3 regions of the Rahnella sp. RcJ3 genome follow, and region 2 is predicted to be linked to each of the others. Evidence: predicted binding sites of a transcription regulator. Region 2 holds the regulator's gene; each other region holds the start of a gene.
The links. Region 2 encodes Fur, which represses iron uptake genes when iron is present. Its sites were predicted from a motif close to ATAATAATGAGAACNACTATCAA; they were not measured.

Region 1: a site for Fur is predicted at 1,924-1,946, ahead of efeU (iron uptake transporter permease EfeU). Genes of this name have one in related genera too.
Region 3: a site for Fur is predicted at 1,515-1,537, ahead of DXU84_RS12040 (TonB-dependent siderophore receptor). Genes of this name have one in related genera too.

The regions. Positions count from the first base shown of each region.
Region 1 is NZ_QSNX01000007.1:134,828-138,113, forward strand. Features, by position in the region: gene efeO (iron uptake system protein EfeO) at 1-954, opposite strand, end outside; gene efeU (iron uptake transporter permease EfeU) at 999-1,850, opposite strand; gene putP (sodium/proline symporter PutP) at 2,098-3,286, opposite strand, start outside.
Region 2 is NZ_QSNX01000001.1:293,669-296,954, reverse strand. Features, by position in the region: gene DXU84_RS01380 (methyl-accepting chemotaxis protein) at 1-282, opposite strand, end outside; gene fldA (flavodoxin FldA) at 704-1,231, shown strand; gene fur (ferric iron uptake transcriptional regulator) at 1,544-1,999, shown strand; gene chiQ (ChiQ/YbfN family lipoprotein) at 2,128-2,463, opposite strand; gene DXU84_RS01360 (OprD family outer membrane porin) at 2,477-3,286, opposite strand, start outside.
Region 3 is NZ_QSNX01000008.1:11,239-14,524, reverse strand. Features, by position in the region: gene DXU84_RS12040 (TonB-dependent siderophore receptor) at 1-1,367, opposite strand, end outside; gene DXU84_RS12035 (O-methyltransferase) at 1,719-2,402, shown strand; gene DXU84_RS12030 (glycoside hydrolase family 3 protein) at 2,409-3,286, opposite strand, start outside.

The DNA of each region.
Region 1 (3,286 bases), on a different contig from region 2:
ATCCAGCAACGGTTTATCGGCTTTGACCAGTAACGGACGCAGCAGATTGACGATTTTTTGTGCGCCATCAAGGTTGGCACGGAAATCCCACAGGTCAGTGCGGCTGTAACGGTCTTCTTCGCCGCTGATTTTACTGGCGGCCACTTCTTCAATCAGGCCCGCCGCGCCGCCGACCACTTTGCTAGGCGGGAAAGTCAGGTCTGCGATACGTTTTTGCAAATCAACGGTATCGGTATAAAGTTTGTCAGCAAAGGGTTCGGTGCCTTTGGTGGTTTTGTCCGCGAAGAGAATTTTCTCCAGACGGTGGAAACCGGTGAAGTTAGGATCTTCGGCTTTTTTCTCGAAATCATCTTCACGGGCGTCGATGCTGCCGTCCAGATCAGAGAACAGTTCGGCAATCGGTTCGATACGCTCATAGTAAACACGGGTTGACGCGTAAAGGGATTGTGCTTTCGCCAGATCACCCTTCTTCACTGCGTCGGTAAAGGCTTTGGTATGCGCCACCAGTTCAGCGACCTGCTGCGTCACATAGACTTTGTATTCCGCAATCGGGCCAACCAGCGCCATGGCGTCAGGCTTACCGGAAGCGGCTGTCCCCTCGGCGGTGACAGTCAGTTTGCCTTTCGGATTGCTCAGCAAGCCACAGGTCATGTCGTATTCGCCCGGTTCAAGGTTAGCCGTCATTTTTTGCGTGAAACCCGGTGCCACGTTTTCACGTTCTTCCACCACCATCACGCCTTTCAAAATTTCCCATTCCAGGTTTTTCTGACTGTTGTTATGGATAACAAACTGGGTTTTACCGGCGGGCACGGTCAGCGCCATCGGTTCACATTGTTTGTCGTTAACAGCAATTTTGACCTGACGAACATCAGCAGCCAGCACGTTGGCGCTCAGCGCAAAAGCCGGCAGGGATAACAGTGCAATCTGTAAAGCTTTACGGCGAAAATGTGTCATGTACAACTCCGTGACAAAGGCAAGATGATGGAAAGGTTTAAGGATCAACGTCGTGTTTTTTGCCCGGCAGAGGCCGGCGCGGCCACAGGCGATTTACCTTGTGGCATAAAGAACAGGAACAGCGCAGGGATCAGATACAGGAAGTACACCGCGACTTCGCTGACCGTCGGGGCTTCCTGATAGCCAAACATCCCTTCCAGCAACGTGCCGAATAAAGAGTGCGTGGATAATGTGCCGCTCAGATCAAAAGCAATATCCTGCATACGGTTCCACAATCCGGCTTCGTGGAAAGCGCGAATAGCCCCCGCAGCCAGCCCGGCGGCGACAAACAGAATGAACAGGCTGGTCCATTTGAAGAACTTCGCCAGATGCAGCTTCACCCCGCCGTAATAAATCAGGAAACCCAGCACGATGGCCGCGCCAAGCCCGAGCACTGCGCCGATCGGCGCTTCGATGCCGACGTCCTGCTGGAAGGCCGCCAGCAGGAAAAACACCGATTCCAGACCTTCACGCGCAACCGCAAAAAACACCATCGCGACCAGTGCCCAGCCCTGACCGCGGCCGGAATTCAGCGCATGGTCAATCGCCCCTTCCAGATGCACTTTGATAGAACGCGACACTTTGCGCATCCAGAACACCATATAAGTCAGGATGCACACCGCAACGACGGCGACGATACCTTCAAACAGCTCCTGCTGTTTTTGTGGAAACTCACCGGTCGTGGCATTGATGAAAAGACCGAGCGCCAGACAGAGTGCGGCAGCGATGAAAACGCCAATCCAGACCACACCGAGCCACTGCCCGCGTTGCGTCCGTTTGAGATAGCTGGCAATCAGGCTGACGATCAGTGCAGCTTCCAGCCCTTCGCGAAACATAATGAGAAACGGAACGAACATGACGAGCTCCCGAGCCCTGAATTCTGACGAACAACAGAATGTGTAAGGTCTCTGTAAAGAAAAGTAAAAAGAAACGATAGTGATTATCATTCTTGCCAAAAGAAATACAAGAGGTAACCGATCCTTTTTTTGAAGCGTGATCGGTAAATAGACAGGAAAAATCAGGTCAGGGGGTTTATCTGGCGGAAAATGCTGAAAACCGGGGGCTGAATGCCCCCGGTCTGAGTGTCATAAAAGTAAAATACCGTTAAATAGTATTATATTCCGCTTCCGCAACAGTGAAGCGCTGTTCCACGGCGGCGGAAGGTTTACGCCCCGCCAGGCTGACAATCCAGATAGCCAGTGACGCGAAAATAAAGCCGGGAATGATTTCATACAGTTCGGCCCAGCCGTATTGTTTCCACAGGATCACTGTCACGGCACCGACGATCATGCCTGCCAGTGCACCGTTACGCGTCATACGTTTCCACATCACGGAAATCAGGATCACCGGTCCGAATGCTGCGCCAAAACCGGCCCATGCATAACTGACTAAACCGAGAACACGGTTTTCCGGATTGGCAGCCAGCGCAATCGCGACCAGCGCCACAACCAGCACCATCGCACGCCCTACCCACACCAGTTCGCGCTGGCTTGCGCCTTTGCGCAGGAAGGCTTTATACAAATCTTCGGTAATGGCGCTTGAACACACCAGCAACTGACAGCTCAGGGTACTCATCACCGCCGCCAGAATAGCGGACAGCAAAATACCGGCAATCCAGGGATTAAACAGAATTTTCGTCAGCTCGATGAACACGCGCTCACCGTTTTGCGTCACGTTGCCCGCTTCGCCCGGATTATTGCTGAAGTACGCAATCCCGAAGAATCCTACGGCAATGGTGCCCGCCAGACACAAAATCATCCATGTCATGCTGATACGGCGCGCGCTGCGGATAGTTCGGTGAGAATCGGCCGCCATGAAGCGCGCCAGAATATGCGGCTGACCAAAATAGCCCAGTCCCCAGCCCAGCAATGACAAAATCGCCACCAGATTCATGCCCTTGAACATATCGGTGTATTCAGGGTTTTTGGCATTGATTACCATCATCGAGGTATCAATACCGCCCACTGCGAGGATGACGATAACCGGTGTCAGGATCAGCGCGAAAATCATCAGGCTGGCCTGCACGGTATCAGTCCAGCTGACTGCCAGAAAACCGCCGATAAAGGTATAAATGATGGTCGCCGCTGCACCAGCCCAAAGTGCAGTCTGGTACGTCATGCCGAAGGTGCTTTCAAACAGACGCGCACCGGCCACGATGCCGGAGGCACAATAAATGGTGAAGAACACCAAAATCACAATCGCGGAGATAATGCGCAGCAGCTTGCTGGAATCTTCAAAACGATGGGTAAAGTAATCCGGCAGTGTCAGCGCATTATTGTTGGCTTCAGTGTGC
Region 2 (3,286 bases):
GAGTGATTGTTTGGCGGTATCAAAAATTTCCGGACCTTTTGACGGATCGGCCTGAAGCTGTGCCACGGCGCGGCTCAGGCGCGTCACGGTACGAAAATACTGATCATTTCCTTTATTGATCAGCGCCATATTGTTGACCAGCTCGGTACTATTTTTGGTATTTTGGGTCAGTGTGTCCAGTGAGGTGACGGTGTAAAGGGAAACACCTGCCCACATGACGCAAAAGATGCCAAGAATGGTTAATAAAGCGGCCCTGATGGTGATATTTTTTAAAAACTGCACGATATGCCTCTCTCGAAACATGTCTGTTTCTGGCCTGAGGATTGACGGGGATGCGGAGAATCAAGACAGGTAACCAGCAGGCAAGTGCCCCAGGACATGTTTGAACACCTCTCCGGGCATCGATTTCTTTATTATGTTGAGATTGCTCCCGAATCATCTATCGGCGGAATGTTCTCGAAATTTAGTATTGTGACGACTTATTTCTCAAACTTGCTTTTGACCTTATTAAGCCTGAGGTTAATTCGCCGCAGGTGAAAGCACACAAAGGCGATAACACATAAAAATATTGCCCGATAAACTTATTTCCCAGTTAAGAAGGCGAGCAGAAGCATATTCTCCGCCGCACGAGTTTGCTATCATCTGCATTATTATTGCCTGCGTTGCAGAGCACTTCATTGAGAACAAGAGGTTAGGTAATCTTATGGCCGTTGTAGGTATCTTCTTTGGATCCGATACAGGTAACACCGAAAACATCGCAAAAATGATCCAGAAGCAATTGGGTAAAGATGTTGCAGAGGTGCATGACATTGCGAAGAGCAGCAAAGAGGATCTGGAAAAATTCGATATTTTGCTTATCGGCATTCCAACCTGGTATTACGGTGAAGCGCAGTGTGACTGGGACGACTTTTTCCCAACGCTGGAAGAGATAGATTTCGAAGGTAAGCTGGTGGCACTGTTTGGTTGCGGTGACCAGGAAGACTACGCCGAATATTTCTGCGATGCGCTGGGCACCGTGCGCGATATCATTGAGCCACGCGGCGCAGTGATTGTCGGACATTGGCCTACCGAAGGTTACCACTTTGAAGCATCTAAAGGCCTGGCGGATGATAAGCACTTCATAGGACTGGCAATTGACGAAGATCGTCAGCCCGAACTGACCAGCGAACGTGTTGATGCCTGGGTGAAACAGATCACAGAAGAACTTAGCCTTTCTGAAATTATTGGCTAAAAACCCTGTTGGCCCTGAGGATTTATTCTACAATTGAAGGGCCAAACTATTACTGAAATTAACAATTTAACTGCTACAAAATTGTAACTTTCGGTCGTATCAAGGTACACTGAGTTCCTCTGTTTTTTCTATTGATCAAGTCGTTGCATTCCAAATGTGACCGGCAATTTGTGATCTTTATTAACAGGCTGTCGTTGACGAGAATTGGCACATTGCGTTAAACGAAGAGACTAAACGAATAATTTTGTGCCGCCGATGCCACAGGCTGCATGCCTCAACTTGATTAGCACATAGTAACAGGACTGAATCCGCATGACTGACAACAACACCGCACTGAAGAAAGCCGGCTTAAAAGTCACGCTTCCGCGCCTCAAAATCCTGGAAGTGCTGCAAGCGCCGGAAGGTCATCACGTTAGTGCGGAAGATCTTTACAAGCAACTGATTGATATGGGTGAAGAAATTGGCCTGGCGACGGTTTACCGCGTTCTGAACCAGTTTGACGACGCCGGTATTGTCACCCGTCATAACTTCGAAGGCGGCAAGTCCGTATTCGAACTGACCCAGCAACATCACCACGACCACCTGATCTGTCTGGATTGCGGTCGTGTGATCGAATTCCGTGACGAATATATTGAAGGTCGTCAGCGTGAGATTGCTAAGAAACACGGTATCAAGCTCACCAACCACAGCCTGTATCTGTACGGCCACTGTGAAGCAGGCGATTGCCGCGAAGATGACTCTTTGCACAACGATAAACCTGCGCAGTAATCTGCACAGGCTTTGACTAAATTAACCGCTGAAAAGCGGTTTTTTTATGTCTGATATCGACGCAGATTGAGCCCGGATAGCAGGCATAAAAAACCCCGGCAAGCCGGGGTATGTTTCGCTGCTGAGATTCACGGCTTAGGTGAATTGTTCGTTTTTATTTCCTGCCAGATTTTCCCGCAATCAGCAGCATATGCCTGACCGTCGCCAGTTTTACGCGCCGTCAGACATCGCTGATAATCCACCACGCGCACCGTCTCCTGTTCTGCAAATTGCTGGTGGGCTTTTTCCTGTTTCAGTTTATTCAGTAACACCTCGCAGGATGCCAGTTTGTCCGGATTGCCTTCTGACGTATTGATACAGGCACGGTAATCTTCCCGCGTTTGGGATATTTGTGCCTGATCGGCGGTGGGTGCACAACCGGCCAGCAAAACAGCCGAAACCATGATCATCAGTAATTTATTCATCGACATAGCGACCTCAGAAAATAGTAAATGGAGCGATAACGATGAATTTCACGTCTTTTTCATCCTGGAAAATGTTGCCGTAACCGCCGCCCCAGCTCGGTATGTCCGAATGGTTGTCGTACTGGGTGTAATGCAGTTTGAACAACGTCCCTTTGGCGCGCCCTTCCTGAATGGTGTACAGCGCATCCAGGCTCCATGCGCTTTCTTTCAGACGCTGGCTCTGGTCATAAGCGGCGTTGGTGCTCGGTTTGGCATCCCAGGCATAGACGTACGAACCACCGACCGCGAAGCCCGGTAAATCCCATTTCGCCAGATCATACAATACGCCTGCATATACTGCTTTTTCACCGTTGGCGTTGAAGTCCGAGCGGTTGTCCCACCACACATCAAGACGGCCGTTTGAGGAAGAATAAGTCGGGGTCATGCGCTGCAGGAAGTAGCCCTGATTCCCTTCCGCTTTCACCATCGTCCCTTCCAGACGCCAGTTAAACTGCCCGGTGGTATAGCCAAAGGTCAGTGCCTGCAACCATGCCAGACCGTCATACAGACTGTTCGGATCATTCTTGTCACTGATGCGGTCTTCTGCACCATAGAACTGATAGCTGGTGGTCAGCGGATTGCCCAGCAGATCCATTTTGTACGAGGCCTTAGCAAAGTACTGATCGACATAACTTTCAGCCTGGCCAAATGCGCCTTCCAGTACGAAGTCATTTTTAAAATCATATTTCGCACCGAGCGAATGAATATAAGAAACGCCGGTTTTCTTGTCATTCTGGCGGAAATCATCCATTTCCAGATGCCACGGCGATTTATATTCATCAGC
Region 3 (3,286 bases), on a different contig from region 2:
CCGTAGATGCTTTCGTAACTGCGGCTGGAGGTTTTTAGCGTGTCGTAACGGCCTGACAGGGTCAGATACCATTTGTTCCAGTTCATCTCATCTTGCAGATAGGTACCCATCTGCTCATAACGGTTTTTACCGCGTTTATGACTGTAATAATCCAGTGCATCACCGCCAACGCCAGTGTACGGGTTGAGGTTTTCAGCGTAAGCAGCGTCAGATTTCACATCATTGATAAAGTGGGAGTAATCGAAACCGATCACCACTTTATGTGCCAGTTCGCCGGTCGCGAAATCCGCTTCGAGCTGGTTATCAATCGCAAAAGTATCCAGCGAGGACTTCTCACCGGAATAATAACGACTCATCTCGGTACGGTCCGCATTCCAGCCCGCCTGATACACCTGATCCAACTCGGTGTTGGAATGCGTGTAGTTGGCATTCTGGCGGAATGACCAGACGTCGTTAAACGCGTGCTGGAATTCGTAGCTGTAGATTTGCTCCCAGCGTTTGAACTGGTTGCGGGTGCTTTCGCCATCGAAGAAACCCCGGCTCAGTTTCTGTCCGTAGAGGCTGCCGTCAGCCGGAACCGCGGCGTGGTAGCCACCGGACGGATCTTTTTGCAGATACGCGCGCAGTAAAAGCGAGGTATTTTCATCCGGCGTCCACAGCAACTGTGGCGAAATCGCGTAACGCTCTTCACGCTGGTGATCGTACTGCGTATCGCTGCTGCGGGTCATCCCGGTCAGACGGAATGCCAGCTGATCGTTGATGGCATTGGTGTAATCGAATGCGCCGCCTTTGGTATTTTGCGTGCCACCGGAAAGCTGGAAGTGACCTTCTTCAGCAAACTGCGGGCGCTTGGTGGATTCCACTACCACACCGCCGGGAATGCTCTGGCCGTAAAGCGCAGAAGACGGTCCTTTCACCACATCAATACGTTCCAGGAACCACGGATCAACCTGAATGGAGTTATAGGTCGAGCCATCGCTCAGGATCCGCAGGCCATCGAGGAAGGTGTTGTTGACGTCACCGCCGTGGAAACCGCGCAGGGAAATGGTGTCATAACGCGTTGCGCCGCCGGCAAAGTTGGTGAATACGCCTGGCGTGTAGTTCAGTGCAGCGTTAACCGTGGTGGCGTTCTGGTCAGTCATTTGCTGACGGGTCACAACAGAAACGGCCTGACCGGTGGTGATCAGCGGCTGATCCGTTTTGGTCGCACTTTTACTGGTTTTCGCGCTGTAACCCTGCGTCGGAGCATCGGCGGTATCCGCAGGCGCGGCTTTGACAATGACGGTGTCTTCAGCAGCCATTGAGGCAACCGGCATTGCCAGCGCGCACATAAGCACCGAGCGTTTGAGGGGGAAAGCCAACAACATATTCATAATCCCTATAAATAACTCAATAATGATTGAGTGATTAATTGATGCGTGTGTAATAAACCCAAAAGCCAACATGTGTTCCGCACAAAAGCGTGACGTGCGAAGGGCAGTCACTTAACCGAAACGTGACGGATGTTAAACTTAATGATAATTGTTATCATTATTATTTTACAAATTCAAGGGAACTTTACGCCAAAAATGTGAAGTGACGCATTTTTAACCTGATGAAAACGAGGGTTTTTTAATCACAGTAATAAAAATCTGAGCAAAATGGCCGGAAGTGATTAGGGTTAATAGTGAGTTTTTTAATCATGTTCTCTATGTAAAATTCACGGCCGGGAGGCGAAAATGGGTCAGGGGAGTCCGGAGGAATACAGCAGGAAATGGGCAGCGGTTGACAACTATCTGGTGAGTCATTTAGTGGACAGCGATCCGGTTCTGGATCAGGTACTGAAAAACAATCATCAGGCCGGTTTACCCGCACACGATGTAGCACCCAATCAGGGAAAATTACTGGCGCTGTTCGCCCAAATCATCAGCGCACAGAAAGTCTTAGAAATCGGCACGCTCGGCGCTTACAGCACTATCTGGCTGGCGCGGGCGTTACCGGCGCTCGGAAAAGTCGTGACGCTGGAAGCCGATCCGCATCATGCGCGCATCGCACAAACCAACATTGAGCTGGCCGGTTTGCAGGATAAAATTACCTTACACACCGGGCCTGCGTCAGAAACCTTGCCCACGCTCGCGGCGGAAGCGCCGTTTGACCTGATTTTTATTGATGCCGATAAACCCAGCAATCCGCTTTATCTGGAATGGGCACTGAAATTGTCGAAACCGGGGACATTAATTATTGGCGATAATGTGGTGCGGGACGGCGCGGTGGTGGATCCGCACAGCGACGACGCCCGGGTGCAGGGTGTGCGTCGCTTTATTGAGATGATTGAACAGGAACCGCGTTTATCAGCGACCGCGCTGCAAACCGTCGGCAGCAAAGGCTGGGACGGTTTTGTGCTGGCGCGGGTCACCGGTTAACAGGGCTTAACGCGCCAGACCAAAGCCAATATCAAACAGCGGATTTTCGCTGTCATGTGGCATATCGGACTGTTGTCTGAGCACGGCTTCTTCAGACGATGGCAGTTCAAACGGCAGCTTACCGGTATAGGCTTCGGTGCTGGTCAGGCGCGTAAACAAAACGGTATCGCTGACACCGAAATTGCCGATAATCACTTTCGCTTTGTCCTTCACGTTGGTCAGGATCGCCGGACGGTCGAGATAAACGGTGACGATTGTCGGCACTGCTTTGCTGGCTTTCACGATCGCCTGATAATCCGCGTTGTCACCGGTAAAGGCCAGCGAGCCTTCGTGATGGCGCTTGCCAAAGAACCAGGCTTTATGCGGTTGCTCGTACGGGGCATGGGCGCGGATCAGCGCAATATCGGCTTTCTCCGGCGCATCCACCACGGTAAAACCGGCTGCCGTCGCGGCCTGCGGTGCTATGCCGTACAGCCAGATCTTTTTGCCTTTTTTCAGCGGTAACACATCATCGGTGTTTTGCAGCAATACCAGTGAATGTCCCTGCGCCGAATTGGCTTCTTTTTGCCAGTCAGCGCGCCCGACGGTTTGGGTGGCTTTCTGCACATCGACATACGGATTTTCAAACAGTCCGGTCTGGAATTTTTGCTCAAGAATACGCACAACAGATTCATCCAGGCGCTGTTCAGTCAGTTGCTTTTCATGCACTGCGCTGACCAGCAACTGTGAGTCGGTCACGCCGCCAAACTGATCGACACCCGCCAGCACCGCCTTCACGAAACGCTGCTGCGGCGTCAGATTCTCGACACCCCACGACATGCCACCGGGCACCGGTTCTTTACCTTCCGGCGAACCGTTCAGGCATTCGTTTTCGCAATTGCTGG